Regions from separate parts of the Lactococcus lactis genome, predicted to be linked through region 2. Evidence: riboswitches for the same ligand, from Rfam matches in the RefSeq annotation. Region 2 holds a riboswitch; the other holds the start of a gene.
The links. A riboswitch is a leader RNA that binds a small molecule or an ion and turns the genes downstream of it on or off. The one in region 2 is predicted to bind fluoride.

Region 1: it holds a riboswitch for fluoride, as region 2 does, so the genes downstream of both, eno (phosphopyruvate hydratase) here and PYW37_RS05575 (voltage-gated chloride channel family protein) in region 2, are expected to answer to the same signal.

What each region holds. Positions count from the first base shown of each region.
Region 1 is NZ_CP118969.1:253,948-270,196, forward strand. Features, by position in the region: gene PYW37_RS01390 (ABC transporter ATP-binding protein) at 1-1,311, shown strand, start outside; gene PYW37_RS01395 (YcjF family protein) at 1,408-2,061, shown strand; gene PYW37_RS01400 (Gfo/Idh/MocA family oxidoreductase) at 2,107-3,126, opposite strand; gene PYW37_RS01405 (hypothetical protein) at 3,110-3,277, opposite strand; gene PYW37_RS01410 (S-ribosylhomocysteine lyase) at 3,465-3,941, opposite strand; gene PYW37_RS01415 (GyrI-like domain-containing protein) at 4,155-4,619, shown strand; gene PYW37_RS01420 (aldo/keto reductase) at 4,684-5,529, shown strand; gene PYW37_RS01425 (cysteine hydrolase family protein) at 5,695-6,207, shown strand; gene PYW37_RS01430 (DUF6036 family nucleotidyltransferase) at 6,326-6,874, shown strand; gene PYW37_RS01435 (hypothetical protein) at 6,871-7,155, shown strand; gene PYW37_RS01440 (LysM peptidoglycan-binding domain-containing protein) at 7,194-8,513, opposite strand; gene nrdD (anaerobic ribonucleoside-triphosphate reductase) at 8,857-11,100, shown strand; gene nrdG (anaerobic ribonucleoside-triphosphate reductase activating protein) at 11,097-11,702, shown strand; gene PYW37_RS01455 (DUF2325 domain-containing protein) at 11,811-12,317, opposite strand; fluoride riboswitch at 12,457-12,529, shown strand; gene eno (phosphopyruvate hydratase) at 12,608-13,876, shown strand; tRNA gene PYW37_RS01465 (tRNA-Ser) at 13,944-14,031, opposite strand; gene PYW37_RS01470 (energy-coupling factor ABC transporter ATP-binding protein) at 14,175-15,008, shown strand; gene PYW37_RS01475 (energy-coupling factor ABC transporter ATP-binding protein) at 15,194-16,060, shown strand; gene PYW37_RS01480 (energy-coupling factor transporter transmembrane component T family protein) at 16,060-16,249, shown strand, end outside.
Region 2 is NZ_CP118969.1:1,074,144-1,090,392, forward strand. Features, by position in the region: gene PYW37_RS05515 (NUDIX hydrolase) at 1-377, shown strand, start outside; gene ybeY (rRNA maturation RNase YbeY) at 529-1,017, shown strand; gene PYW37_RS05525 (diacylglycerol kinase family protein) at 1,001-1,456, shown strand; gene PYW37_RS05530 (nucleotidyltransferase family protein) at 1,470-2,048, shown strand; gene PYW37_RS05535 (ATP-dependent helicase ComFA) at 2,109-3,458, opposite strand; gene PYW37_RS05540 (YigZ family protein) at 3,515-4,144, shown strand; gene PYW37_RS05545 (VanZ family protein) at 4,278-4,775, shown strand; gene PYW37_RS05550 (DUF475 domain-containing protein) at 4,823-5,842, shown strand; gene PYW37_RS05555 (bifunctional UDP-sugar hydrolase/5'-nucleotidase) at 5,957-6,703, shown strand; gene glyQ (glycine--tRNA ligase subunit alpha) at 6,989-7,942, shown strand; gene glyS (glycine--tRNA ligase subunit beta) at 7,942-9,963, shown strand; gene PYW37_RS05570 (DUF896 domain-containing protein) at 10,074-10,316, shown strand; fluoride riboswitch at 10,361-10,435, shown strand; gene PYW37_RS05575 (voltage-gated chloride channel family protein) at 10,527-11,738, shown strand; gene PYW37_RS05580 (nicotinate-nucleotide adenylyltransferase) at 11,761-12,348, opposite strand; gene PYW37_RS05585 (nicotinate phosphoribosyltransferase) at 12,888-14,360, shown strand; gene PYW37_RS05590 (GNAT family N-acetyltransferase) at 14,357-14,845, shown strand; gene nadE (NAD(+) synthase) at 14,906-15,730, shown strand; gene PYW37_RS05600 (ABC transporter ATP-binding protein) at 15,860-16,249, shown strand, end outside.

The sequences.
Region 1 (16,249 bases), 820 kb from region 2:
TTGACCATCTCTTGGCAGTTGGCACTCGTCGCCTTTATCACAGTTCCTTTGGCAATGATTACGGTAAGGATTGTTGCACCTTTATCGCAAAAATTCTTTGCTGAACAACAAAAAAATCTGGGATTATTGAATGACCAAATTGAAGAAAATTATGCAGGACATGCGGTCATTAAAACATTCAATCATGAAGCCTCAGCTGAAAAAGAATTCGCAAAAAGAAATGATAATTTTTATAAATCAGCTTGGAAAGCTCAATTTGTATCGACTTTGATTTATCCAACCATGCGATTTGTCAATAATTTAGATTACTTAGCCATGGCCGTAATTGGTGGTCTTAAAGTTATTTCAGGGACGGTTAATCTCGGAGATGTTCAAGCCATGTTGCAATATACCAATCAATTTGCACAGCCAATCACAAATATCTCGAATATGCTCAATACCATTCAGGCTACAGTTGCGTCAGCCGAACGAATTTTTGAAGTATTAGATGAAAAAGAAATGACTGACGGAATTCCTGTCAGTGAAAAAGTTGCTGACAAAAGTTCAAAAAAAGCTGTCAGTAATTTAGGAGCGACTGACAAGACTGATTTCATCAATTTTGACCAAGTCGCATTTTCTTATAATGAAAATCAGTCCTTAATGACAGATGTTAATTTTTCCGTTGAAGTTGGGCAAATGATTGCCATTGTGGGACCAACTGGAGCAGGTAAAACAACAATGATTAACTTGCTCGAACGATTTTACGATGTCACTTCGGGAAAAATTTTACTTGAAGGAAAAGACATTCGCGAAATTGACCGTGAACAATTACGTGGACGAATGGCAATGGTTTTACAAGAAACCTGGTTGTTCTCAGGGACAATTATGGATAATTTACAGTATGGTCGTCTTGAAGCAACACAAGAAGAAGTGATTCAAGCAGCTAAAATGGCACATGCTGATGAATTTATCACCACTTTACCTCAAGGTTATCAAACCCTTTTGAATGAAGCCGCAAGCAATATTTCTCAGGGGCAAAGGCAGTTATTAACCATCGCCCGTGCCTTTTTAGCAAATCCAGAAATATTGATTTTGGATGAAGCCACATCCAGTGTAGATACAAGAACGGAGCGCCTGATTCAATCAGCGATGAATCGTCTATTAAAAGGACGGACAAGCTTTGTCGTTGCTCACCGTTTATCAACTATTCGTGATGCCAATCAGATTTTGGTTATGGAAAATGGAAATATTGTGGAAATGGGGAACCATGAAAGTCTCCTTAAAGAAAACGGATTATATGCCAGCCTTTATAATTCGCAATTTGCAAAATAAGATATCGAAAAAATCAGTCTCTTTTTGATTGATTTTTTTGTTTATTAAGCGCCTATTTTGTTATAATGAGTTAAAAATAGGCGAGAAGGAGCGATAATGTTTAAAAAATCAGACAAGAAAATAAAAGAAAATGATCAAGAAAGCAATGCAGCTTTTGAGGAGTTTTTTAATCAAGTGCTCAAAAAAATGCCTGCTCGTTCCGCAAAAATAATCAGTTCTTCTTTAACTGTTTCAAAAGCGAAAGCAGAGCAGTTTTTAGCTAGCAATTCTCAGAAATTTGACCACCTCTTTGATGAATTTTTGGTTGGAGTGGACAGTCAAACGCGAAGGAAATGCCATGAAACCATTCATTTCGCTACCTTGACGGCGGCAATTGTTGGCTTTTCACCAATTCCCTTTTCAGATGCCGTCTTGCTTGTTCCGATTCAATTGACAATGATGATGCGACTTTATAAGATATTTGGGGCTTCTTGGTCAGAAGCATTGGCAAAAGGAATCACTAAGGAATTAGTTGTTGTTGGTTTAGGTCGAAGCCTTGTAGGGAATGTTTTAAAATTTGTTCCTGCGGTGGGAACAATTGCAGGTGGAGCAATTAATGCCACAGTGGCGACAACAATTACAGAAGCCTTAGGCTGGGTAACTGTCAAAATGCTTAATGATGGCGAAGATATTTTCAATAATGTCCTGACTTTTGAAGGTCAATTCAAAGGTTTGGTCAGTAAATTACAAAAAGCCAATAAGAAAAAATAGGCTGTCAGTAAAAAAAGACTTATCAGTTGATAAGTCTTTTTATTATTATTTAGAAAAACCATTTTCCAAAGTTTTAATGACAGCCAAAATTTGTTCATCGGAAACCAACTTGTCAGCTCCATTAATAATTGATTCATAAGCTGAATCATAAACTCTACCATAATCACCAGCAACCGTTGGAATATGCTTCACAATGCGGTCACCATTTTGATTGAAATAGGTAAGTTGCCCAAAATCAGCTGGACTGTCTTGCCCAAAACCTTCATCACCTGGGAACATGCCAACTTTTAAATCATTTTCTTGTTGGTCAACATCCATTTTGATGAAAGTTCCTCTCGTACCATAAACAAGCCATTTTGGATGTGGTAGAGCAGCGACTTCAGTAGCAGCAACAGTTGCTCGCAAGTTTGGATAAAGAAGATTGACAGAAAAATAATCATCGACACTGTCATAATCTCTTGTTGCTCGAATATCATATTGAACTTCTTTGGGAGCGCCAAAAAGTGAAACCATTTGGTCCACTAAATGAACACCGTGACCATACCAAGCGCCATCAAAATTTCCACCTTGACTGGCATCATTAGGTCTAAAGTGGTCCATATTGACAGTGATATCTACCAAATCACCCAAATAACCTTGCTCAATCACTTTTTTGACGGTTAAAAAGTCGCTGTCAAAGCGTCGATTTTGGAAAGGCATGAAGAAAAGATTTTTTTCTTTGGCAAGAGCTACCAATTCTTTAGCTTGTTCCAAGGTTTCGACTAATGGTTTATCACAGAGTACATTTTTTCCAGCTGAAAGGAGTTCCTTAGCATAGTCATAGTGAGCAAAAGCTGGAGTCACAATGACTACTAAATCAATTGAATCATCATTAATAATATCAGCGATGTCGGTGGAGAACAAAGTTCCATTTGCTTCTAATTCTGCTTGTTCAGGACGTTTTCCTAAAGTCCGGTTGACAATTCGTTTAATCACAATATTCTCACGTTCTTTCACGTAAGGAATATGATAGCGATTTGTTGATTTACCAAAACCAACATAGGCAATATTAAGCTTTTTTGTCATTCTTTTTATTCTCCATTTTGGCACGGAGGGCTTCAATTTTAGCTTGAGTGGCATTTTTTGTATTAATGCCTTTTCCGCCTACCGTTGAGTTTTTTTCGTGAAATTTTCCGACAGATTTCTGTCCTTTATTATCAAGTTGATATTTTCCCATAAGATAAATTAGGTTTCAGTAAGTAAAGTGCCTACTGAATTCAGTTCCTTTCTAAGTGGATTTGACTGATAAAAGTCAAAAAGTTACTGACAAGAGCTGTCAGTAAAAATTTGGCCGATTAAATTCCTTACTAAAGGAAATGAAGTTGCACTTGTAATTTAAAAATGCTGAACTTTTGGAGTAAACTTTAAATTACTTTACGTTCGTAAGGGTCAGTAGAAATTCCTTCAGAAAGAATTTTCTTAGACCATTCTTTAGCACCGAAAAGTGAGTGATTACGGTAATTTCCGCATTCTTTTTCAGCAACACCAGGGACATTATCCCAACCAAATTCGTCACTTGCAAGCTCTTCTAGAGAAGATTTAATTACTTTAGCAATTTCTTCTGAACTATGTTCACCCCACATAATCATGTGGAAACCAGTTTGACATCCAAAAGGTGAAAAGTCAATCATGCCATCAATTCTATCGCGAATTAAACTAGCCATGCTATGCTCAATAGTGTGTAAAGCGGCCATTCCAATGGCATTCGCATTAGGTTGAACAAAACGAACGTCAAAATTAGTGATAACATCGCCTTTAGGCCCAGTTTCGCTACCGATTAAGCGGACATAAGGGGCAAGTACTTTTGTGTGGTCTAATTGAAAAGATTCTACTTCAGCCATAAGATATAGGATACAAAACTCAGCTGTTAAAAGTCAGCCTTGTTAGTATCTCCTCCTTTATTTTAAATTCTAATTCTATTCTATCATTTTTTGAGCGAAATATTTTTTCATTTTAATTATAAAGTGGTAAAATGACTTTATAACGGTTTCAAAAGAAGCCTTATTGCTTAAAAAAGCAAGAAACATCATTGTCAAAAAGAGTGAGGAGGGGAAGTGAACATCAGAGAAGTTGAAAAGTCATCTTTCTCCATCATTGGAAAAGAAGGCTTAGGTAAAGCACAAGAAGCTGACATTTGGATTCCACCACTCTGGCAAGAAGCAACCAACGCTTTTGAGGAAATTATTCATTTGATTAAGCAGCCACTCACAATTTGGGGGGCCATGTCTGATGAATCAGGGCAATTTAAACCATGGAATAATGGTGGACTCTATCTGGCATGTGTTGAAGTTGAAAATTCAGCGCAAAAGCCTGAAAATTGGACTAAATGGACACTTCCAGGCTTTCGTTATTTCGTTGTTGAAACAACAACTTATGAAATGAACAAGACTTATTCAGATATGTGGAATTATTTAACTCAAAATGATTTAAAAATTGTTGGAGCAGTACAAGAACATCAATCAATTTCAGCAGAAAATCCTGAAGAGTTAGAACTATGGTTTCCAATTGAAAGAATATAAAAGTCCAAATAGTTTCATTGATGACGAGTTGTTGTATTTCAAAAATTACTAAGGAGAAAAAATCATGACATTAACAGACACTTACACACTAAACAATGGCATTAAAATTCCAAAAGTTGGCTTTGGAACTTGGCAATCTGCGAGCGGAGAAGAAGCTTATAATGCGGTAAAAGCAGCACTTGAAGCAGGATATCGTCATATTGATACAGCGGCAGTTTATAAAAATGAAGAATCAGTCGGTCAAGCAATTGCTGATTCAGGAATTCCCCGTGAGGAACTTTTCGTTACAACAAAACTTTGGGGTGTAGGAACAACAGAGGACGCTGCGAAAGCCTTGGATGAATCCTTGAAAAAATTGGGACTTGATTATGTTGATTTGTACCTCATTCATTGGCCAAATCCTAAAGCATTCCGCCCTGATTTTGAAACACGTAATCTTGCAGTTTGGAAAGCCATGGAAGCAGGCGTAAAAGCTGGTAAGATCCGTGCAATTGGTGTTTCAAACTTCCACCCACGTCACCTAAAACCATTGTTGAAATTTGCTGAAATTAAACCAGCAGTTAACCAAATTATGGTCAACCCAAGTGATCAACAAGAAGAAATTGTAAGTTTTAATGTTGACAACAATATCTTGACTGAGGCTTACAGCCCACTTGGAACAGGTAAAATCTTTGAAGTTCCAGAACTTGCAGACTTGGCAAGTAAATACAACAAGAGTATTGCTCAAGTGGTATTGCGTTGGTCTCTTCACAAAGGATATTTACCACTTCCTAAATCAGTAACCCCTGCAAGAATTAAAGAAAATGCAGAAATCTTTGATTTTGATTTAAGTATTGAAGATATTGCTTTTATTGACAGCCTTCATGGAAAAGCTGGTTTGGCTAAAAACCCTGATGAAGTTGATTTCTAAAGAATAATTATGAACATATTTTACTGACAGATTGTTTACATCTCTTAAAAGACAGCAGAGAATTTGGTCAGTAATTTAAAAAAGGCCTGTCAGTAAAATTTTGCTGACAGGCTTTTTAGATTTTTGCTACAATAAAGAAAAATGATCAAATATCAAGGAGAAATGATGAAAAAAGCACTTGTTTTAGTTGATTTTCAAAATGACTTTATTGATGGAAGTTTGGGCACGAAAGAAGCACAAGCCATTATCCCAAATGTTATTGAAAAACTCTCTCAATATTCTAAAGAAAATCGTCTAGCAACCCAAGACACCCATTTTGAAGATTATTTAACGACACAAGAAGGCAAAAATCTGCCAGTTATTCATTGTCAAAATGGTACTTTTGGTTGGGAAATTCGTAAAGAAGCTCAAGTTGGCTTTGCTAAAATTTTTGAAAAAACAACTTTTGGTTCCAGAACATTGGCAGAATTTATTCGAGATGAAAATTATGATGAAGTTGAACTTGTCGGAATTTGTACGGATATTTGTGTTGTTTCCAATGCCTTGTTAATCAAAGCCTATGCGCCAGAAGTAAAAATAAGTGTTGATGCTTCTTGCTGTGCTGGAGTTTCACCTGAAAAACATTTGGCAGCACTTGAAACAATGCGTTCTTGTCAAATAGAAATCACGAATGCCTAATTTTGGTAAAAAGTTACTGACAGGTCTGTCAGTAATTTCAACTTGACAAAATCCGTATGATAATTGATAATGGAGTGAGAAATAAGAAAAATTTTGAAGGTGAGTGCGAGGTATAAATTTGGATTATCATCAATTATTTTCCCGCTTGAACGAAAAACTTTCAGAAGAAAATTTGCAACTTCACTTACATTGTGTTGGTGGTTTCGTCCTTGAATACTATGGAATGAAGGCAACAGAGGATATAGATGCCTTTTATGAAAGTACCGAAAAAGTTGAAAAAATCATTCAAGAAATTGGTGAAGAATTTCATGTCGGAACCTCTAATGAACCTTGGTTGAGTCAAGCAGTCGGCGAAGTCATGTCTCATTCAAAAACAGATGAAACAATTATTTTTGTGGAAAGTCATTTGACTGTTGGTCTGTCATCACTCGAATCTATTCTTATCGATAAAATACAGGCTGGCCGAACCAAAGATGTTCCAGACATCGCAAAAATAATGAAAAAATTAAAAATTGAAAGCCCAGATCCTCTCTTAGAACGATTTAAACATACAGATGGTTCAGCAGACCCAGCGGTCATTTTAGAGGCTTTTAGTTTAGCTTACGGCGAAGAAGCCTTAAAAAATTATTTACGAAAAAATCCAAAAATACTGAGGTTATTGCAATGACGTGGATTGAATATCTCCTGAATGCTGCTCAAAAGTCTAAATGGAATTTAGAACTTTGGGTCCGTTATTTAAATAAAGCGATTCAACGGGACAAAATTTTACTTTCAAAAACAGATATTGATTATTTAATGAGTTCTGAAGAATTAACTTCTTTTCAACGCGTTTTTCTTGAACTCGCGCTTGAAAAAGAAACAACACCTTGGGAAATGACTGTTGGCATGTCTGAACCGACTCAATCGATTCATCTTCAGTCTGTTTTAAAAGAATTAAAAAAAGAATGAATTAACTTTCATTCTTTTTTTATTTTATAAATTACAATTTATTTAATACGAAGATATTGACCAATTAAAATGGTATCACTTGATAAATGATTCCAAGCCTTAATTGAAGCAATTGGGCTACCAGATTTTTGTGAAAGTCCCCAAAGCGTATCTCCTTTAACAACCTTATGGATAGAGGTATTTGAAGCTGCAGAAGAGTTAGAAGTTGAACTCGTAGAGGCTGAGCTTGAACCTGTTGAAGAACTTGAAGAACCGGCAGATTGTGAAACAATCAAGTTTTGTCCAATGAAAATTGTATCAGAATTCAAATGATTCCAACTCTTGAGTTGAGCAATCGTCGTTTTATATTTGACAGAGAGTCCCCAAAGCGTATCACCAGATTTAACCTTAATCGTCGTCTGTGAAGCTGGTTTGGCAGGAGTGACCGAAGTAGTAGGCGTTGTAGTTCCGGCAGAATTTCCTGAAGAAGTTGAACTATTTGTATTAGACGAAGAACTTGAAGTTGTCAATACAAGCTTTTGCCCAATATAGATGACTGTACTTTTAAGATTGTTTGCGCTTTGAATTTGAGCAACACTAATTCCATATTTTTGCGAAATTCCCCAAAGTGTATCGCCAGATTTAACTGTATAAGTGGTTGAGCTTGTATTTGAATTATTATTGGTATTTGTAGCTGTTGAACCACCGGAATTAGAAGTACCAGCAGAAGAAGCACCGTCAAAACGAGTCAAATTATATTGAGAAATAATTCGATTCAGGGAAGCACCATAATTAGGGTCAGTTGCATATTTTCCTGTTAAGGCTGCGGTTGCCGCTTGATAGGTTGCCGCGTTTGCTCGCCAAGCTTTAGCATAATAAGGACCATTTCCAAAGTTTGTAGTTTTTAAAACATAAGCATTATCTTGGAAACTTTGATTAAAGGAAGGATAAACCCTAAATGGCATATCTTTTGTGACCCATTTACCATTGAGATATTCTTGAGTTTTAAAAACAACGCTTTTTCCTTGATAAGTTCCTTGAATACCGAATAAATTATAATAGGGGGCACGAGAAAGTTGGCTTGAACCCCAGTTACTTTCCAAAATAGCTTGAGCAATCATAACTGAAGGATAAAGACCATTACTATCGGCAACTGGTTTTGCTGATGCAGCAATACTTTCAATAAAAGCTTCTGTCGAATTGGTTGCAGCCTGAACCATTGGGCTTGTTTGTTGGAGCAAAAGCTCATGAGTGGTCGTCAAAGTTCCTGCAATGAGAACAGCGCCAGCAAATTTGGTCGCTGGTTTATAAAAAGCCAGTGGTTTTTTGGCTTTCTTTTTTAAATGTCTATTTTTAACTTTAATACGAGAAACTGGCATAAATAATTCCTTTCCTGAAAATACAGAATAAAATAAGTACTACCCTATTTTACCACGGTTAATGGAAGAAAACGATGACAATTATGTGGCGGTTTGTAAACGTTTTTTATTTTATGTTTTATATTAGCTAGAAAATGTGAGAATTTAGAGAAAAAATCTGATTTAAGACGCTATGATTACATTTTAAATACAAAGAGATTATATTTTGCTTTGCGAAATTGAGAAAAGGGAATGAAAACAAGCAACACAAGATATTGTGTGTGTTTACATAATTTAACCTATATATTGTGTCATTTCCGAGAATTTGATAAAATAGATGATGTAATTGAAGAGGATGGTTAATATGAAAAGTGAAGTAAAATATCAAGATGTAACACTAGAAGAAATTAATGTGATAAAGCGTGACGGACGCTCAGTGAAATTTAACAGTGAGAAAATTTTTGATGCTTTGACTAAAGCGGCTAAAAAAGTCGAACTGACAGATATGTCGGTTCTTTCAGAACTTACTGACAGAGTAGTCAGTGAAATCTTTACTCGTTTTTCTGAAAATGTCAAAATTTATGAAATTCAATCGATTGTTGAGCAAGAACTCCTTGAGTCTGGTGAAACTCAATTGGCTGAAGAATATATCTCTTATCGTGCTAACCGTGATTTGGCCCGTACCAAAGCAACGGATATCAATTTCACGATTGAAAAATTAATTAATCGCGACCAAACTGTCGTTAATGAAAATGCCAATAAAGATTCTAACGTTTTCAATACTCAACGTGATTTGACAGCTGGTGCGGTTTCCAAAGCAATTGGTTTGAAACTTCTTCCGCCACATGTGGCAAACGCTCACCAAAAGGGTGATATTCATTATCATGACCTTGATTATAGTCCATTTACTACAATGGCTAACTGTTGTTTGATTGACTTTAAAAATATGTTTGAAAATGGTTTTAAACTTGGAAATGCGCAAGTAGATTCGCCAAAATCAATTCAAACAGCAACTGCGCAAGCCAGTCAAATCATCGCTAATGTGGCTAGTTCACAATATGGTGGTTGTTCATTTGATCGTGCCGATGAAGTATTGGCGCCTTACGCGAAATTAAATTATAAAAAACATTTAAAAGATGCACAAAAATGGATTGATGGTGCTGAAAAACAAGAAGCTTATGCTCGTGAAAAAACAGCCAAAGATATCTATGATGCAATGCAATCTTTAGAATATGAAATTAATACTTTGTTTACTTCAAATGGTCAAACGCCTTTTGTAACAGTTGGTTTTGGTCTTGGAGACGATTGGTATGCGCGTGAAATTCAAAAAGCAATTTTGAATGTCCGGATTGGTGGTTTAGGTTCAGAACACCGTACTGCTATTTTCCCTAAATTAATTTTCACACTCAAACGTGGTCTTAACCTCGAAGTAGGGACACCAAACTATGACATCAAAGAACTTGCGCTTGAATGTTCAACAAAACGGATGTACCCTGATATTTTGAGCTATGATAAAATTGTTGAATTAACAGGTTCATTTAAAGCTTCAATGGGTTGTCGTTCATTCTTGCAAGGCTGGAAAGATGAAAATGGGAATGACGTGACTGCTGGACGTAATAATCTTGGAGTTGTTACAGTTAACCTTCCACGTATTGCTCTTGAAGCCGCTGGAAATAAAGAAAAATTCTGGGAAATCTTCAATGAAAGAATTGAAATTGCTCATGATGCCCTTGCTTTTCGTGTTGAACGTGCTAAAGAAGCACAACCTAAAAATGCACCTATTCTCTTTATGAATGGTGCATTGGGACGTCTTGATGCCGAAGGTTCAGTTGATGAATTGTACAATAAAGAACGTGCAACTGTAAGTTTAGGTTACATTGGACTTTATGAAGTGGCGACTACTTTTTATGGCCCAACTTGGGAAAATAATCCTGAAGCTAAAGCTTTTACAATTGAAATTGTGAAACGAATGCATGAAGATTGTGAAGATTGGTCTAAAGCCTCTGGTTATCATTATTCTGTTTATTCAACACCGTCAGAAAGTTTAACTGACCGTTTCTGCCGAATGGATAAAGAAAAATTCGGTTCAGTTGCAGATATTACTGACAAAGATTACTATACTAATTCTTTCCATTATGATGTGCGTAAAAATCCAACTCCATTTGAAAAATTAGAGTTTGAAAAAGACTATCCTGTTTATGCCAATGGTGGATTCATTCATTACTGTGAATATCCTGTTCTTCAACAAAATCCGAAAGCTCTTGAAGCAGTCTGGGACTTTGCCTACGATCGTATTGGATATCTTGGAACAAATGCACCAATTGACCACTGCTATGCTTGTGGCTTTGAAGGAGATTTTGCGGCAACGGAACGTGGATTTAAATGTCCACAATGTGGCAATGATGATCCTAAAACCTGTGACGTTGTCAAAAGAACTTGTGGATATCTTGGAAATCCGCAAGCACGTCCAATGGTTCATGGTCGTCACAAAGAAATTTCATCACGTGTAAAACATATGAATGGTTCTGTCGGAGCTTTGAACGATGGAAATTTGATTGATTCAGTCGAAGTTGACGAAGCAAAATCAAAATATTTTGCGGAGAAATAAGTATGAACAATCCAAAACCAGGAGAATGGAGAGCTGATGAACTCTCACAAAATTATATTGCAGATTATAAACCCTTCAATTTCGTTGATGGTGAAGGGGTGCGCTGCTCACTCTATGTGAGCGGTTGTATGTTTCATTGCGAGGGCTGCTATAATCAAGCCACTTGGTCATTTCGTTATGGAACGCCCTATACCAAAGAGCTTGAAGATAAAATTATGGCTGACCTTGCTCAGCCTTATGTCCAAGGACTGACGCTTCTTGGTGGGGAACCTTTCTTGAATACGACATTTTTGATTCCTTTGCTCAAACGGATTCGTCGTGAGTTACCGGATAAAGATATTTGGTCATGGACAGGTTATACATGGGAAGAGATGCTACTTGAAACAGATGACAAATTAGAAATGCTTGATTTGTTAGATATTTTAGTTGACGGTCGTTTTGAATTATCAAAGAAAAACTTAATGCTCCAATTCCGTGGGTCATCAAATCAGCGGATTATCGATGTACCAAAATCTCGAAAACAAGGACAAGTTGTCATTTGGGAAAAACTCAATGATGGTGAAAAAACTTTTGAACAAATTCATAAAGAAAAATTAATTTAAAAGTTACTGATGGACATTTGAGTATATCCGTAAGCGCTAAAGTGCCAACGGCTATCTTCTGACAGAAATTCTGTCACTAAAAATAAGCACTGACAAATGCGTCAGCGCTTATTTTTTAAATAATTTTGTAAAATCTGGTTCGTCGTCAGTAATTTTGAAATCTTTTAGCGCCGATTTTAGAGGGAGATGTTTCTTTTTTCCTTTTAAATAATTTTGACTTTCTTTGCTTTGGGCACTTTCGGCTAAAGAATTTTGCTTTGGTATAACTCTATTTTCAATTTTTCTTTTGCTTTTCTTATTTTGGTCGGTGCTTTCAAAAGATTCATCTGGAAAAGTTTGAGAAAGTTGCTTGATAATGGTTTCTAAACCGAAATTACTACTAATCCAAAAGGGTGTATCGGTTGCTTTACAAGCTTCTTTAGCAAATTGAACTGAATGATGAGCCACATTTCGGTTTCTCATAACGACGAAATCAGCTTTGGCAACAAGTTGGTCAATCTCAAATCGATTAGGTTTTTTCTTATCAAAACCAAGAAAAGAAACGCCAACTTTTGCCAAGCCCTCTCTAAAATCATGCCAATATTTAACTTCACATAGAACAAGTAGTGTTTTCATGTCATTCCTTACTGATGCTCTGTCTTTACTGACAGGAGCGAATTATAGTGATTATAACACAATTTTGCTTAATGATAAATGTATTTTTTAAAATATAAGTTTCAAAAATTTGACCTCATAAAAATAAAGTGGTAAATTAATAGTAGATGGGTATGGTGCACACCCGAAACCGTTTCAAGAAATAGCTTGAATCTAATGGCGCCTACAAAGCAAAGCCTTTTTTTGCCTTGTAGTCTGCCATTTTTTCTTTGACTTACAAGGCAATAAAGGCAAAGAAAAGGAGATTTATTATGACAGTCACAATCGAAAACATCCACGCAAGAGAAATTTTTGATTCTAGAGGAAATCCAACCGTTGAGGTAGATGTTAGATTAACAGATGGAACATTAGGACGCGCAGCAGTACCCTCAGGAGCATCAACCGGAGACCGCGAAGCAGTTGAATTAAGAGATGGTGGAGACCGCCTTCAAGGAAAAGGCGTTTCTAAAGCCGTCGCAAATGTCAATGGCGAAATTTATGAAGCCTTGAAAGGACAATCACCATTTAATCAAGCAAAATTAGATCATCTGATGATTGAACTTGACGGGACAAAAAATAAATCTCGTTTAGGGGCTAATGCAATTTTAGGGGTTTCAATGGCCATTTCTCGTGCGGCAGCGAATAGTGAAAATATTCCACTCTATCGCTATCTTGGTGGAGTTGATTTGGAACTTCCACAACCATTTTTCAATGTCATTAATGGTGGAGTACATGCCGATTCAGGAATTGACGTTCAAGAATTTTTGATTACACCAGTCAAACGGGACAGCTTTCGCGATGGTTTAGAAAAAATTGCAAATATCTACCATACTCTGAAGAAAATTTTAGCTGACAAAGGGCTAGAAACAGCCGTAGGCGATGAAGGTGGCTTTGCCCCTAAACTTGGTTCTACTGAAAATGCAATTGCTACACTTTATCAAGCAATTGAAAGTGCAGGATATGTTCCTGGTGAAGAAATTGCGATTGCCATTGACCCAGCTTCAAGTGAATTTTATGATGATAAAGAAAAAGTTTATCGTTTTGAAGGGCAAAAATTGACTTCTAAAGAACTATTGACTTACTATGAAAATTTAGTTGAAAAATATCCAGCACTTATTTCCATTGAAGATGGATTTTCTGAACATGACTGGGATGGCTTTGCAGCTCAAACGAAAGCTCAAGGTCAAAAAATTCAATTAGTAGGTGATGATATTTTTGTGACAAATCCTGAAATTTTCAAAGAAGGAATTAAAAAAGGTGTAGCAAATGCTATTTTGATTAAACTTAATCAAATCGGAACAGTAACTGAAGCGATTGAAGCCATTAGTTTAGCGAGAAAAGCAGGCTATAAGACAATGATTTCTCATCGTTCAGGTGAAACAGTTGATAGCTACATTGCCGATTTTGCGGTAGCCATGCATGCTGGCCAAATAAAAACAGGTTCAATGGCTCGAAGTGAACGGGTTGAAAAATATAATCAATTCTTGCGAATTGAAGAAGAATTAGGAAAAGATGTAGCTCTTGCTAGTTTTCCAGAATAGATAAAAATAAAAAAACATTAATTTTTATAATTAATGTTTTTTTATTTTTAAGAATGTGAATTTATAAAGGAGAAGAGGGGATTCGAACCCCCGATACGCTTGTGACGTATACACACTTTCCAGGCGTGCTCCTTCGGCCACTCGGACACTTCTCCGATTACTTTAATATTATAACAAAATCCCTTCTCGTTTAGCAATGACTTTTGAATGTTTTGTTTTGGCGATAAAGAATGTCATTTTTAGTAGAAATATAAAACTAAATGCTTAAAAGTGTCTAAAATTTGGTATAATAAGGGCTATGAATAAAATTCTCGAAGTAGAAAATTTAGTTTTTAAATATGAAAAAGAAAGCGATGTAAATCAGCTTAATGGTGTTTCCTTTTCGATTACAAAAGGGGAATGGGTTTCGATTATTGGCCAAAATGGTTCTGGTAAATCGACGACTGCTCGACTGATTGATGGTCTTTTTGAAGAATTTGAAGGAAAAGTCAAAATTGATGGAGAACTTTTGACTGCTGAAAATGTCTGGAATCTTCGTCGAAAGATTGGGATGGTTTTTCAAAATCCGGATAACCAATTTGTTGGGGCAACGGTTGAAGATGATGTCGCTTTTGGTATGGAAAATCAAGGAATTCCACGGGAAGAGATGATTAAACGAGTTGACGAAGCTTTGCTTGCTGTCAATATGCTTGATTTCAAAACCCGCGAACCCGCGAGACTTTCTGGTGGACAAAAGCAAAGGGTAGCTGTGGCCGGAATTATTGCTTTGCGACCTGAAATCATTATTCTTGATGAATCAACCTCAATGCTTGATCCGACCGGGCGTCAAGAGATTATGCGCGTGATTCATGAAATTAAAGAGAAATATCAACTGACCGTTTTATCTATTACTCATGACCTTGATGAAGCAGCAAGCTCTGACCGAATTTTAGTGATGAAAGCAGGAGAAATAATTAAGGAAGCGGCACCGTCTGAACTCTTTGCAACGAGTGAGGATATGGTTGAAATTGGACTAGATGTTCCCTTCTCTTCAAATTTAATGAAAGACCTGCGAAAAAATGGCTTTGATTTACCAGAAAAGTATCTGTCAGAAGACGAATTGGTAGAGCTTTTGGCTGATAAGTTGCGCTAAATTTACTGACAGAATTTCTGTCAGTTACACGCGATTAACGTGAGTGTGAAATTGGCGGATAAATGAAGTTTCCGTCAGTTCAAGGCGATTAATGAGAGTCCTTGAATCGGTGACTTAATAAAATTCTAGTATGCTAGAATTTCTGTCATTAAAATGGATATTATTGGATTTGAGAAAAAAGAAAAATGATTAAATTTGAAAAAGTAAATTATACTTATCAGCCCAACAGTCCCTTTGCCAGTCGTGCCCTTTTTGACATTGATTTAGAAGTCAAAAAAGGAAGTTACACGGCTTTGATTGGGCATACTGGTTCTGGTAAATCGACACTTTTGCAACATCTGAATGGATTGTTGCAGCCTACACAAGGGACGGTTAGAGTAGGTGATATTGTTGTCACTTCAACAAGTAAACAAAAAGAGATTAAACCTGTCCGCAAAAAAGTAGGTGTAGTCTTTCAATTTCCTGAAAGCCAACTTTTTGAAGAAACGGTTTTAAAAGATGTCGCTTTTGGACCACAAAACTTTGGAATTTCAAAAGAAGAAGCTGAGAAAATTGCTGCTGAGAAACTGGAAATGGTCGGTCTTTCAAAAGAATTTTGGGAAAAATCTCCTTTTGAACTTTCAGGAGGACAAATGCGTCGTGTGGCCATTGCTGGGATTCTCGCGATGGAACCAGAAGTTTTGGTACTTGATGAACCAACAGCGGGCCTTGACCCAAAAGCTAGAATTGAGATGATGAAACTTTTTGAGAGTATTCATCAGACGGGTCAAACCGTTGTTTTAGTCACTCATTTAATGGATGACGTGGCCGATTATGCTGACTATGTTTATCTTCTTGAAAAAGGACATATTATCAGCTGTGGTACTCCGTCAGATGTTTTTCAAGAAGTTGATTTTTTGAAAGCACATGAATTGGGAGTGCCAAAAGCGACTCATTTTGCTGACCAACTTCAAAAAACAGGAGCCTATACTTTTGAAAAATTGCCAATCACACGAGCTGAACTTGTTAATTTACTGACAAGTCTGTCAGTAAAATCAGGAGGTGAAAACTGATGCAAAATATGCTGATGGGACGTTATATTCCAGGTGATAGTATCATTCACCGCATGGACCCGCGTTCAAAACTTTTGGTGATGATTGCTTTTGTTGTCATTATCTTTTTGGCTCACGATTGGTTAGGTTATCTTCTTTTAGTGCTTTACACTTTAGCGGGTGTTTTATTATCCAAAATTTCAGTTTCCT
Region 2 (16,249 bases):
TACTTCAAAAACGGGCAGATAATGGGAAATGGTGTTATCATGGTGGGTCAGTTGAACCGAATGAAAAGGTTGAAGAAGCAGCGAAACGTGAACTCTATGAAGAAGTTGGCTTAAAAGCTGGAAAAATTAATTTGTACACTGTCGCTTCTGGGACAGAACAACACTTTTTCTATCCTAATGGGGATGAAGTTCATATTGTTGATACTGTTTTTACTTGTAATGATTTTTCTGGAGAGATTCTTTTAGAAGAATCAGAGGTTCTTGACTGTCAATGGTTTGCCTTTGATAATCTGCCAGAAGATATATTAATTGCCACAAGAGGTCCCATTTTGTCCTTTTGTAAGGAAATGTTGCAAAAAAAGGCTGACAGAAAGTAATTGTTGATTGTAAGTGACAGATTGAATGAGAAATTCTCTGACAGTTCTGTCTGTCATTAAAATTTACTGACAGAATAATAGAAATAGCTAAAATATTGAGCTACTTAGGGCTATTTTATGAATTATTGTCAGTAATTAAATAAGGAAAAAAATGTACGTAGAATTAGTTGATGAAACAGGCCAAGTGCCAAGTGAGATTATTGAACAAACCAAAGAAGTTTTAGCTTTTGCTGCTAAAAAACTGAACTTGAAAGAATCAACAGAAATGTCAGTAACTTTTGTTGATAATGCTCGTTCACATGAGTTGAATTTGCAATATCGCGAAACTGACCGACCAACCGATGTTATCTCATTAGAATATAAACCTGATGAATCAGAATTTTTCTTTGATGAAGATATGGAATTACCAGAGGAATTGTTGGAAGAAATGGATCCATTTATTGGTGAATTGTTTATTTCAATAGACAAGGCTGCTGAACAGGCTGCTGATTATGGTCACTCGATTGAACGTGAATATGGTTGGTTAGCTGTTCATGGCTTTTTGCATATCAATGGTTATGACCACTACACACCAGAAGAAGAGTCAGAAATGTTTGGTTTGCAAGAGGAGATTTTAACTGCCTATGGACTCACAAGATAAAGATGTAAAACTCTTTAAGAAAAAGGATTTTAATAATGGTAAAAGACCTGTTCAAGAGGATAGGGCCCGTTGGAAAAATCCTAATTTACTTTCGAGTTTAGACTTTGCACTGTCTGGAATTTGGACAGCTTTTAAAGAAGAACGTAACATGCGTAAACATGCTTTGGCAGCCTTTTTAGCTATTGTTTTTGGTCTCGTTTTTCAAATTTCAGAATTTGAATGGCTCTTTTTGTTGTTGTCAATTTTTCTAGTTTTTATGGCAGAACTTTTTAATTCTGCAATCGAAAATGTGGTGGATTTAGCATCAGATTACCAATTTTATATGCGTGCAAAACGAGCCAAAGATATGGCAGCTGGGGCAGTTTTAGTTATTTCGGGATTTGCATTGATTGTTGGTCTGATTGTATTTTTACCTAAAATTTGGCATCTTTTCTTTTAGAGGATAAGCGGAAATGGATAGAAAAAATGATTTTCTAAAAATATTGAAAAAGAACTCCGAATTGATGTTCATTTTGGATGAAGTTTCTGTTTTAAATTTGCCTAATTATTATCTAGCCGCAGGAAGTGTCTTTCAAACGGTTTGGAATTATTCTGACGGAAATAATTTAATGACAGGAATTCACGATATTGATATTGTGTACTTTGATAAAGAGATTTCTGCTGACAGCTCTGCTAAAAATGATAAAAAGTTAGAAAAAGTTTTATCTGAAAAATTTCCCTATCAATTTGATATTCATAATGAAGCATACATGCATCTTTGGCATAATGGAAATAAAGTACCGTATAAAAACACAGAAAATGCGATTGAGCGTTGGATTGCTACGGTTCATGCTGTAGGCATAAGTGGTAATTCACGCAATATTGAAATTTTTGCTCCCTACGGCTTAGAAGATATTTTTACTAAAACAATTCGGCCAATTTATCATGTCGATAATAATCGAATACTTTATGAAAATAAGGTTGCTAGGTGGCAAGAAAGATTTAGTAATTTAAAGATTATTGAATGGTCAGATGAAATAAAGAATTTATAAAAAGCTGAAAGGCTTTTTTATTTGATTTATGATTAACGGCAGAGAGAAAAGCTCCTTATTTCATGAACACCAGCTTCTTTTAGAATTTGTGATGCGTGATATAAGGTGGTACCTGTTTTTGATTTCTCTAACTGCCTGACACATTGCTTTGGATTTTCCGTAATGAAAAAAACTAACTAAGCCTGTTGGACGTTCAGGACTACGACCCACACGTCCAGCCATTTGTATCAGTGCGGATTTAGTGAAGTTTGGGTGCTCACTGTTGATGACAAAAACATCAACATTTGGAAAAGTGACTCCCCGTTCAAGAATTGAAGTCGCTATTAAAATGGTAATTTCTTTATTTCTAAAAGCTTTAACAATTTCCAATCTATCTTTTGTTGTTGAAGCAACGGAAGTAATTTTTTCTTTAGGAAATTTCAATTGTAGTTGTTTTGCAAATTCTTGTCCAAATTCAATTTCAGCAGCAAAAATAAGAAGAGGAAAGCCACTATTTCTTTGCTCAATTAATTTCTTATCAAATTTATTTTTCCAAAAAAATTTAGGCACCACTAAAGGGAAATTGTGAAAACGACGCGGGAGAAACAAAGGATAGAGTTTTTGCTTTTTTATATCTTTTTCAAGTTTGTCAGTAGAAGTTGCGGTCAAATATATTAAATTTCCTTCTATTTTTCTTGCTTTTTCTGCCGCAAAATAAAGCATTTCATTATCTCTAAAGGGAAAGGCATCAACTTCATCAATAATCAGCAAATCAAAAGCTTCCTTGAAACGTAAAAGCTGATGACTGGTCATTATTATTAATGGAGCTCGGAAATAGTTGTCGCCATCATGATATAAGAGTGGAATCTTACAGGAAAAATCACGTGATAATCGCTGATGAAGTTCAAGACAAACATCAATTCTTGGACTAGCTAGACCAACAACCCCACCGCTTTCTAAAATTTGCTCAATGACTTGATAAATCATTTCAGTTTTTCCAGCTCCAGTCACAGCTTGGACAATTATTTGCTGATGAGAATTAATTTCCTGACAGAGGGCATTTGAAATTGATTTTTGATTCTCTGTCAGTTTTCCCGACCAGTTTATATATGATTTCTTTGGGAAATTCTTTTGTGGCAGAAAGTACAAGAATTCATCGGAGCGGACTCGACCTAATTGAATACAACTTGGACAGTAAAATACACCAATTGGAAGTTTGACAGAATTTTTTATATGAACAGTCCCACAACGGTTGCATTTTATTTTATTGGAAGAAATTGAAGTCATTCCCAAATTTGGATTCACCTTCGCTTCTAACAAAAAATTACTAAAAATTTTACTGACAGAAATCTTGTCAGTACTTTTTATAAGTTGTAAAATATCATTTTTTAATAATAAACGGCCAAATAACTTTTCTTGATTAGTGCTCATACTATTCTATACGAAAATGCTGTTAAAATGTAACAAAATTTGTTAAAATCAGTAGCATGACTATCACTATAAAAACTGATTTTATCAATGAAGAGGAAATCAAAAAATCACGATTTATTTGCCATTTGAAAAGAATTTCATCTGAAGAAGAAGCGCGTGATTTTATTGCGAAAATCAAAAAAGAACACTGGAAAGCCAATCATAACTGCTCGGCCTATACATTAGGTGACCGTCAAGAAATTCAACGAACAAGTGATGATGGAGAGCCGTCAGGGACTGCTGGTGTTCCGATGCTTGAAATTTTAAAGAAAAAAGAAATAATCAATGTTTGTGCCGTTGTTACTCGGTATTTTGGTGGAATAAAATTAGGTGCTGGTGGTTTAATTCGTGCTTATGCGGGCAGTGTAAATCATGCCATCGAAGCTGTTGGTTTAGTTGAATTTATCAATCAACGTGAGCTTATTTTAAACCTTGATTACAGCCTCTATGACAGCTTACAGCGCTTTTTAATTGACCAAAAAATCAAAATTTCGGATAGTGAGTTTTTGTCGGATATCAAAGTAAAATGTTTTATTGACGAAGAAAAGGTTGACGAAGTCATGAATTTACTGACAGAAACTTTTAATGGAAAAATAATCATGAAAAAAGGGGACAGTCAACAAGTAGAAGTTGAATTCCTGTCATAAAATATTGATTTTAAAAAGGGAGAATTCCCTTTTTATTTATATCATAACTGATAAAGGTTTCTGTTTAAGTTAAATCAGTTAAAATACTAAAAGAACAACAATCGAAAACCTATTTTCTTAAGAAAGGAGAAAAATGACAAAAAAATTAGCACAGCTTTTATTTTTCATTTATATATTAGGACTGGTTTGGCTGGTATTATTTAAACTTTCTTTTCATCCATTTGCTTTTCTTGAAATGACGAATACAAGAAGTCTTAATCTGACACCTTTAGCCATGTCCGGTGGTCGTCGCGAGGTTTTATTTAATATTCTAGCTTTTATTCCTTTTGGTATTTTATTGACTATGAATGCACCAAAAATCTCCTTTTTAAATAAATTGGCAATTTCCATTTTATTAAGTTTTTCATTTGAAAGTCTACAATATCTTCTTGCCATTGGTGCAACGGATATTACTGACCTCATCACTAACTCACTTGGAGCCTTACTTGGAATAAGTTTCTATTATTTACTCATAAAAGTCTTTTCAAAAGCAAAAGTCGACCTTATTTTGACAATTTCTTTTACGATTTTGCTCATTTTTACGATAATCTTTATCAAGCAAAGCATAGTTCTAGGCACAGTGAGAGTGTAAAAAGTATGTTAGAATAGATGAGAAGATTATTTTAGAAGAGGAGACCTATGAAAATATTCAGAGGCTCATTTATTGTTAGTTTAATTGCCCTAATTATCGCATTTGTTTATGCCGGGTGGAATGGACTTTTTATTACGCTTATTCTTGCTGTTCTAGAAATTTCCTTATCTATGGATAACGCTATTGTGAATGCACGTATTCTCGAACGAATGAGTTCTGCATGGCAAAAAGCTTTCTTAACCTTAGGGGTTTTGATTGCCGTTCTTGGAATGCGTTTGATTTTTCCACTCTTGATTGTTGGAGTGTCAGCCCAAATTGACCCTATCAGTGCTTTAAAATTAGCTTTAGAAAAGGGAAATCCCAATACAGTAGGAACCTATGGTTATATTTTGCACCATGCTCATCCACAAATCGCAGCTTTCGGTGGAATGTTTCTATTGATGCTAGCCTTAGGATTTTTCTTTGATGAACGGGCACATACTTGGCTTAAAATACCAGAGAAAATCCTTCAAAAAATTGGAAATTTTCCGGCAGCAAATGCAATTATTTCCATTATTTTGCTTTTAATCACATCGGAATTTATTGCTAAAGATGCTCACGCTGTTTTATTTGCTGGAATTTTAGGAATCCTAACTTTCATGCTTGTTGACGGTTTTGGAGAAACGATGAGTCATAGCAAAGCTGCAAACACAACAAGTAGTGTGGTTGCGACTGGTAAGGCTGGACTTGCTTTATTCTTATATTTGGAAGTAATAGATGCTTCATTTAGTTTTGATGGGGTAATAGGTGCCTTTGCAATTACAGCAGACCCGATTATTATTCTTTTAGGATTAGGTGTGATTGGAGCGATGTTTGTAAGAAGTCTAACGCTTTATCTTGTTCAAAAAGGAACATTGAATGACCTTGTATATCTTGAACACGGAGCACATTGGGCCATTCTCACGCTTGCATTTTTAATTTTAGCAAGTATCAAATGGGAGATTGGTGAGGTTGTTACAGGACTTCTAGGAGCTGTATTTATTATTCTTTCCTTTATTTCGAGTGTGATTTATAATCGAAATCATTAAAAAGATGACGGAAGTCATCTTTTTATTTTTAGAAAAAAGTTTAAAACACAATATATTGTGTTTTTTATGATAAAATATAGATATTAAATACTATATATAGGTTTGGTTGTGATAATGAAACTTAGCATTTTACATATAAATAATACTCATCTCACCCTTGATAAGGATTTTTCTTTAATTAATAAAATCAAAGAAGAAAATAAAAAAAGAGTCATAGAAACTTTAGTTTTAGGAGATGGAAATAGCATTTTTAATAACATTGAGCACAAAAATGATGAGCAAGACCTCCTGAATACCTTTCCTTTTGATGCGACGACATTGGGAAGTCATCAATTTGATGAGGGTTCAAAAGGAATAGTGGAAAATCTAAATAAAATAAATTTTCCAATTTTAGCCGCTAATGTTAATTTTGAAGATGATAAACTTTTAAATCCTTTAGTAAAAGAAAGAAAATTTATTCCTTATCTCCTTAAAAATACAACATCAGGTAAGAAAATAGGAATATTTGGTTTGACAACAATGGATATTGTTTATCGCTCACATCCGAGTGCGGAGACTATCTTTTTTAACCCTTTTGATAAGGCAGATTTCATAGTTAAAAGATTAAAGAACCTTGGAGTTGATGTTATTATTTTATTAAGTCAACTTGGAGAAGAAATGAACCAAATGTTAGCTCAACAATTTTTAGAAATTGATATTATTATCGATAAACCCGTAGGGACATCAGGAAAAAAAGTTGAAAAATGCGGAAATACACTCATTATTCAATCTGAAACTGATAACTATTCTCTTATAGAATCTGAAATCAATATTGATGACGAAGGCAATTTACTTTTTATTCAAGAAAATAATTATGTTTGAATATGATAGATAAAACCAGAAAATTGATACCAAATAAGACAGAAGTAAGGTCATCAGTTTATTTTGCCTTGACAAAATGGGAAAATAGAGCTAGAATTTATAGGTAGCGACTCGAAGATAGTGAAAGTTCGAGAACAATAATGGCTTAACTTAAAACTGTAATGAACACAAATAAAGTAAAAAATAAAGGTGGAACCGTGCATTTGCACCCTTTGTCTCTTTTCGGATTTTTTCGAGGATTGATGAGTGTGTGAATTGCGGTTTTTTGAATTTCGGAGGAAAATAATGGCAAATAAAAAACTAGCATTTCAAGATATTATCTTGACCCTACAAGGCTTTTGGTCTAAACAAGGGGCAAACTTGATGCAAGCTTATGATAATGAAGTAGGAGCAGGAACAATGAGCCCTTACACTTTCTTGCGTTCAAACGGACCTGAACCTTGGGGAGCCGCCTATGTGCAACCTTCACGTCGTCCTGCTGACGGTCGTTATGGTGAAAACCCAAATCGGTTGTTCCAACACCACCAATTCCAAGTTGTATTAAAACCATCTCCAAAAAATATCCAAGAACTTTATCTTCAAAGTTTAGCTGAACTTGGAATTGATGCTTTAGAGCATGATATCCGCTTTGTTGAAGATAACTGGGAAAATCCTTCAATGGGATGTGCCGGTATTGGATGGGAAGTTTGGATTGATGGGCAAGAATGTACTCAATTTACTTATTTCCAACAAGTTGGAGGAATTGAAGTTGATTCCGTAACTTCAGAAATCACTTATGGTTTGGAACGTATTGCGACAGTTATTCAAGAGGTTGATTCTGTTTATGACCTTGAATGGGGGAATGGCGTAGCTTACGGTGATATTTTCAAAGAACCTGAATACGAACATTCTAAATTTGCCTTTGAAGAATCAAACCAAGAGCTTTTACTTAAACTTTTTGGAGAATATGAACAAGAGGCGCTTGATTTATTAGATAAAGGTTTAGTTCACCCAGCTTATGATTATATTTTGAAATCTTCACATACCTTCAATTTACTTGATGCACGTGGAGCAGTTTCTGTAACTGAGCGCGCAGGCTATATGCATAGAGTTCGTACAATGGCACGTAAGGTAGCAAAAACTTTTATTGAAGAACGTGCAAAACTTGGTTTCCCGCTCTTAAAAGATGAAGCTTTACGTGAAAAATACCTTGGTAAAAAAGGAAAATATACTAAGATTGTAGAAGGAGAAGAAAAATAATGACAAATTACTTACTTGAAATTGGTTTGGAAGAAATTCCAGCACATTTGGTGACTCCTTCAATCAATCAATTAGCCGAAAGAATGGAAACTTTTCTTAAAGAAAATCGTTTAGAATTTGATAAAATTATTAAATTTTCAACTCCACGTCGTTTAGCAATTATTGTTGAAGGTTTGGCAGAAGCGTCAGAAGCGATTGATGAAGAAGTTAAAGGTCCATCTGCTAAAATTGCTAAAGATGCGCAAGGGAATTGGTCAAAAGCGATTCAAGGTTTCTCAAGAGGACAAGGAGCTACTCCAGATGATTTAATCCTTAAGGGTGATTATTATTATGCTAAAAAACATATTGACGGAGTAAAAGCAGAAGAAATTCTGTCTAAAGTTGGCGATGAAGTCATCGCAAAAATGACATTCTCAACTTATATGAAATGGGGAAATAATGATTTTCTCTTTGTTCGTCCGATTCAATGGATTGTTTCACTTCTAGAAGATAAAGTTGTTGCTTTTGATTTATTGGACGTAACAGCAAATCGTTTTTCACGAGGCCATCGTTTCTTGGCAAATGTTGAGGTTGAACTCAAAAATGCAAATGATTATGCTAGCAAAATGCCAGAAAACTTTGTTTTAGTTGATGCTGAACATCGTAAAGCAGAAATTTCATCTCAAATTTTGGCTCTTGCGTCTGAAAATAAATGGCAAGTTACTTTGCATAAAGATTTATTAGAAGAAGTAAATAATATTGTTGAATATCCAACTGCCTTTGTTGGTTCATTTGATCCTAAATATCTTTCTGTTCCAGCAGAAGTTTTAGTGACATCAATGCGTGATAATCAACGTTATTTTGAAGTTTATAACCAAGAAGGTCAACTCGCACCAAACTTTATCTCTGTCCGTAATGGGAACGCTGAAAATATTGAAAATGTAGTGCTTGGAAATGAAAAAGTTTTGGTTGCTCGTCTTGAAGATGCAGAGTTTTTCTGGAAAGAAGATCAAAAACTTAAAATTGAAGATTTGGTCGCTAAACTTGCTAAAGTAACTTTCCATGCTAAAATTGGTTCAATTACTGAACACATGGCGCGAACAAAAGAAATAGCCGCTAAGTTAGCTGATATTGCTGGTTTGACAGATGAAGAAAAAAGAGACGTTGCCCGTAGTGCTGAAATTTATAAATTTGACCTTTTGACAGGAATGGTTGGAGAATTTGATGAATTACAAGGGGTAATGGGTGAAAAATATGCGCTTTTAGCTGGTGAAAATGCAAATGTTTCTGCAGCAATTCGTGAACATTATATGCCAACTTCAGCCGAGGGAGAATTGCCTGAAACAAAAGTTGGTTCTGTGCTTGCAGCAGCTGACAAAATTGATTCAGTCCTCTCTTTCTTTAATGTTGGTTTAATTCCTTCTGGTTCAAATGACCCTTATGCCCTACGTCGAGCAGTACAAGGCTTGATTCGTATTATTGAAAAAATGAATTGGCATTTCGATTTATCTTTATTTATCGACCAATTTGAAGGTGAAAATCATCTTGAAATTTTGGATTTCGTCAAAGCACGTATTCAAAAACTCTTGCTTGAAAAACTCGATCGTCATGATATTGTTGAAGCGGCAATTAATAGTTCAAACTTTGATATTACAAACATGATGGAATCGGCTTTTGTCATTGATGGGCACAAACTTCACGAACCTTTTAAACCAGCAATTGAAAATGTTTCGCGTTCAATTAATTTGGTTAAAAAAGCAAAAGATATTAAAGAAATAAATCCAACACTTTTTGAAGAAGATGCAGAAGAAGCTCTTTATAACGTTGTTATTTCTCTTCAAAATCAATGGACTTATATGCCTGGTGAAGAAAAATTCAGAGCAATTGTTCATTCACTTGCACCTGCAATTGAAACTTTCTTTGAAAGTGTAATGGTAATGGCTGAAGATTTATCAGTTCGTGATAATCGTATTGCGTTGTTGTCAGAAGTTGTTGCATTAACAAGTGTTATGGCTGATTTTTCTTTGATTAATACAAAATAAAATTGATAGATTTACTGACAGAAAGTTTATTTATGACTCTAAAAAGCTGTCAGTAAAATTTGAGTTCTGTCAGTAATTTTAACAATATTCATGAAGAAAGGAACTAAGAAATGGCAATTACAAATGAACAAGTAGAACGTATTAATGAATTAGCGCGTAAGAAGAAAGCAGAAGGATTATCAGAAGCTGAGCTTGAAGAACAAGCCCTTTTACGTCGTGCTTACCTCGATAGTGTTAAAGCAAATTTCCGCTCACAAGTTGAAACCATCAAAGTTATTGATGAAAAAACAGGAGAAGATGTTACTCCGGATAAACTTAAAGAAATTCAACGTAAGAATGGGATGCGCGACTGAGCTTTTTCTTGCAAATATTTCATAAAATGTTAAAATAAATATTAATAAATGATGGGTATGGTGCACACCCGAAACCGCTTTAAGAATAAAATCTTAAAACTAATGGCGCCTACAAACAAAAGGCTATCTCCAAGTAGTCTTGTTTGTAGCGCCTTTTGTTTTGTAAAATATTATAAAGTGAGTTAAACTCACAAACAAGGAGTTTCAAAAATGAATTTTTTTAAAGTAGGAATTTCAAGAAGCGCAATTTTATATGTCTTCTTAGCTGTAATTATTGGGGGATTAATTGGTATTGTTGATGCTATATTTGGTCGAGGGCTTATCTATATTACTGAATTTAGAGATAGTCATGCCCTATATTTAATTCCATTTTTAACCTTAGCTGGTCTCTTAATCGTTTATATTTATAAGAATTTTGGTAAAGACAGCCAAAAAGGAATGGGCCTAATTTTTGAAGCGGGGAATCATGGGCGAGAAGATATTCCAAAACGTCTTGTTCCGCTGATTGTTTTCTCGACTTGGCTTTCTCATTTGTTTGGTGCCAGTGTTGGTCGTGAAGGAGTTGCAGTTCAAATTGGTGGTGTGATTGGACATGCGATTGGTAAAAAACTCTCAGCAAAAGAAGCTAAAAAAATACTTTTGATTACTGGTATGGCTGCTGGTTTTGCAGGGCTCTTTCAAACGCCAATCGCGGCAACTTTCTTTGCTATTGAAATTTTAATGTTGGGTAAAATTGAGTATAGAGCTTTAATCCCAGCTTTGGTTGGTTCATATGTTGCAAGTTGGACTTCAAGCAGTTTGGGATTAGAAAAATTTTCTTTCGCAATCAATACTAACATTCATATTGACCCTTTGGTTCTTTTAAAATTGGCTGTCATTGCCGTTTGTTTTGGACTTGTAGGAAGATTTTTTGCGGAATCTTTAGCTTTTATGAAAGCAACCGTCGCTAAAAGAATTGTTAATCCTTATTATAGAATTATTTTGATGGGAATTGTCATCTCAATTGGTTTACTTGTTATTCATTTGGACCGTTATGCTGGTCTTGGGACAAATTTGATTTCTTTAAGTTTTAATGGTGGACATATCAATGGATATGATTGGATATTAAAATTAATCTTTACGGTTTTATCAATTTCTGCTGGATTCCAAGGTGGGGAAGTCACACCACTCTTTGCTATTGGTTCAACATTGGGTGCAGCTTTGGCTATGCTCTTTGGTTTACCTGTCGAATTTGTGGCTGCTGCGGGTTATGTTTCAATTTTTTCAGCCGCAACAAACTCTTATTTTGGGCCAATTTTTATTGCTGCGGAGGTCTTTGGCTTTGGTTCGGTTCAATATATCCTACCAATTATGACAATTGCCTATGTTTTGAATGGAAATTCATCCATTTATGCGCAAGAAGTTCTAAATTTGGAAGTTTAAACAAAAAGATGACCTCTCTGGGTCATCTTTTTTTATATAATTTTTCAGTTTTAATGTAATCAATAACGTTTTGAGGTAAGAAGTAAGTGGGTTCAATATTTTTGGCAAACATTTCCCTTAGCATTGTACTAGAAATTGGTAACAAGGGAGCATCAAGCCAAGTAACAGGATAAGGACTTTTGGAGATTGTATCCGTTCTTCTTAAGGCAATGAATGTCACAAGTTTTAGGAGTTCATCAATTTTGTACCATTTGGGAAGATATTCCACCATGTCGCTACCAATAATGAAATAATAATCGGTATCAGGATTAGCTTCAGTCAGGAGTTTGAGCGTGTCATAACTGTAAGATTTTCCACCACGTTCAATTTCAATCAACTCAAGACCGAGTCTAGGATTTTCTTTGATTGCTAACTCAAGCATTTTAACTCGATGTTTTGCAGAAATGGTTTCTTTTTCATCGACATGAGGTGGAATATTTTCAGGCATTAGTAATACCTTATCCAAATTCATTTGTTGGGCAACTTGGTCAGCCATCATTAAATGAGCATGATGAATTGGATTAAAATTTCCTCCTAATAGACCTACTTTTTTTCTGTTCCCTTTATCCATAAGGGGGCTTTCTCCTTAATTTTTGAAATTATTTAATCTACCAATATTTTGAATCAGTCAATTTATATTGTACCATAGCTCATCGCAATCTATAAGACTAAAGAAAAACTCCTCAAGGGAGTTCTTTAATTTAAGATTCGATTTGGACAATGTATCTACTGTTAATATAATGCTCGGTGTTATCCTCATCAATTACAAGGCAATTTCCGTTGCTGTAACCTTTCTTGAAATGTAAGGCAGAGACGACACTTCCGTCTATTAAGTGGATTTTTACACTATCATTTTGTTTAAGTAGTTTCTTTAGATAACTAATCATAATCCTCTCCTTTCTCCATTACTTCTATTGTAGTATAAAAAACATAAGTGGAGCAAAAAATTGACTAGTTTTATATAAAATACATGGCGAAATTTAAATTATAATTTATTGTATAATTATAAAGGGTTCCCAGTACAAATTTAGGGTAAAATTTGATAAAATAAATATTAGAATTGCGTTAAAATCGGTATGATTAGCGGAAGTGAATATGGGAGAAAAAATTATGCCACATCTATATCAAGACGACAGTCTTACATTACATACGGACTTATATCAAATTAATATGATGCAAACTTACTTTGAGCTTGGACGACATCAGCGTCAGGCGGTCTTTGAGGTTTTTTTCCGTGAGATGCCCTTTAAAAATGGTTATGCTGTTTTTGCTGGTTTAGAAAGAATGGTTGATTATTTAAAGAATCTTAAATTCTCGGAAACAGATATTGCCTATTTGCGCGAATTAGATTATCCAGAAGATTTTCTAAATTATTTAAAAGAATTGCGTTTTACAGGAACAGTTAGAGCGATGCAAGAAGGACAACTTGCTTTTGCTAACGAACCTTTAGTGCAGGTTGAAGGTTCGCTTGCGGAATGTCAGTTGGTCGAAACAGCTATTCTTAATATTATAAATTTCCAAACTTTGATTGCTACTAAAGCTGCTCGTATCAAATCTGTAATTGGGGATGACCCTTTGTTGGAATTTGGGACAAGACGCGCTCAAGAAATGGATGCAGCCATTTGGGGAACACGAGCAGCAATCATTGGTGGTGCTGATGCGACATCAAACGTTCGTGCAGCTAAAATCTTTGGTTTGAAGGCTAGTGGAACACATGCTCATGCTTTGGTTCAATCTTATGGAAATGATTATGAGGCTTTTAAAGCATACGCACAGACACATAAAGATTGTGTCTTCCTTGTGGATACTTATGATACTTTAAGAGTTGGAGTTCCTTCAGCGATTAAAGTGGCGCGTGAATTTGGCGATAAAATTAATTTCCAAGGTGTACGAATTGATTCTGGAGATATGGCCTATATCTCGAAAAAAGTTCGTCAGCAACTTGATGAAGCAGGATTTACTGATGCAAAAATCTACGCTTCAAATGATTTAGATGAAAACACAATTTTAAGTTTAAAAATGCAAAAAGCAAAAATTGATGTTTGGGGAGTTGGAACTAAATTAATTACGGCTTATGATCAGCCAGCGCTTGGTGCAGTTTATAAATTAGTATCTATGGAAGATGAAAGTGGTCAAATGCAGGATACCATTAAACTTTCAAGTAATGCTGAAAAAGTTTCTACACCAGGTAAAAAACAAGTTTGGCGAATCACCAAAAAAGCAGACGGCAAATCAGAGGGGGATTATATTACATTTTCTGATGAACGCCCAGATGTAGCAGAAGAAATTTACATGTTCCACCCGCTTTATACCTACATCAATAAAAATGTGCGAGACTTCAATGCCAATCCACTTTTGAAAGATATTTTTGTGGACGGCGAATTGATTTATGAATTGCCAAGCTTGCAAGAAATTAAAGAATTTGCTCGTGAAAACCTTGAGGAACTTTGGGATGAATATAAACGTGATTTGAATCCTCAACCTTACCCAGTAGATTTGTCACAAGAATTATGGAATCATAAAATGCGCCTAATTTCACAGGTGCGTACAACAGTATCAATGACGAGATTGGATGATGAATGATGAGAATAAGACGAATAGACCTCTGTGATGCAAGACTTTTCTGGGATGTCCAAAAGCAATTGGATACAGAAAGTAAGTTCATGATGCTTGAACCAGAGGAGCGAAGATTTGATTTTAGCCGAACAATTGGTCGAATTTCACGTTTTGATTTTTTAGTTGGTGCTGATGTTGATGGAAAATTTGTTGGATTTCTGTCAGCCAAAAGAGGAAACGCTAATCGAATTAGAAATACGGCCTATGTTGTTGTAGGAATTATTGAAGAATTTCAACACCAAGGAATTGGTTCTCAACTTTTTGAGGAATTAGAAAGATGGGCAAAAGAAAAAGGAGTAAAACGCTTAGAATTAACGGTAATGATTAATAACTATGCTGCGATTGCCCTTTTTCAAAAACATGGATTCACAATAGAAGGCGTTCGCCGTGAGGCAGTGTGTGTTGATGGGAAATACATTGATGAATTCTATATGAGCAAAATTTTAGATTAAAAATAGTTAATGACAGAGCTGTCAGTAAAATATAGAAACTGTCAGTAAAAGGAAGATAAAATGACATTACAAGATGAAATTATTAAAGAACTTGGTGTGAAACCAGTCATTGATCCTAAAGAAGAAATTAGGGTGTCAGTTGATTTTTTGAAAGATTATCTAAAAAAATATCCTTTCATTAAGTCTTTTGTATTAGGGATTTCTGGTGGTCAAGATTCTAGTTTAGCAGGTCGTCTGGCTCAAATTGCTATCGAGGAAATGCGTCAAGAAACTGCTGATGAGACTTATAAATTTGTAGCAATTCGCCTGCCATATGGTATTCAAGCTGATGAAGAAGATGCCCAACGTGCGCTTGCTTTCATTCAACCTGATGTCAGTTTGACAGTAAATATTAAAGCTGCTGTTGAAGGGCAAGTGGCAGCCCTCAATGAAGCCGGAATTGAAGTATCAGATTTCAACAAGGGAAATATTAAGGCACGTCAACGTATGATTACTCAGTATGCTGTGGCTGGTCAATATCAAGGAGCGGTTCTTGGAACAGACCATGCAGCAGAAAATATTACTGGATTTTTCACAAAATTTGGTGATGGTGGAGCAGACTTGCTCCCACTTTTCCGCTTGAATAAACGCCAAGGAAAAGCACTCTTGGCTGAACTTGGCGCTGACCCAGCCATTTACGAAAAAGTTCCGACTGCAGACCTTGAAGAAGGAAAACCAGGACTTGCTGACGAGATTGCATTAGGTGTGACTTACAATGATATTGATGACTACACAGAAGGTAAAGTGATTTCTGAGGATGCTAAGGCTAAAATCGAAGCATGGTGGAATAAAACACAACATAAACGTCACTTACCAATTAGTGTTTTTGATGATTTTTGGAAATAAAAACAAAAAATTACTGACAGGATTTCTGTCAGTAATTTTTTTATTAAAAATGATGAGGACTTGAATAAGAAGTAAAATGTAATTATGATATAATTAACTAAAACGTTTACAACAAAAAGGAGGGATAAGATGACATTTATTGAAGTGATTAATGAGTCTAAAATCTATCAATCAGGACAAGAGAAGATTTATGCCAATGACCAAGTAAATTTTGAAATTGAAAAAGGAGAATTGGCTGTCATTTTAGGTTCCTCTGGGGCAGGTAAATCAACAGTCCTAAATATTTTAGGAGGAATGGATACAAATGATGAGGGAGAGGTTATTATTGATGAGGAAAAAATCTCTAATTTTTCAAACAAAGAATTGATTACCTACCGACGTTATGCCGTTGGTTTCGTTTTTCAATTTTATAATCTTGTCAATAATTTGACAGCACTAGAAAATGTCGAATTAGCTTCTGAAATTGTCGAAAATGCTCTGGATGCTAAAGAAGTGCTGAAGAGTGTCGGTCTGGAACAT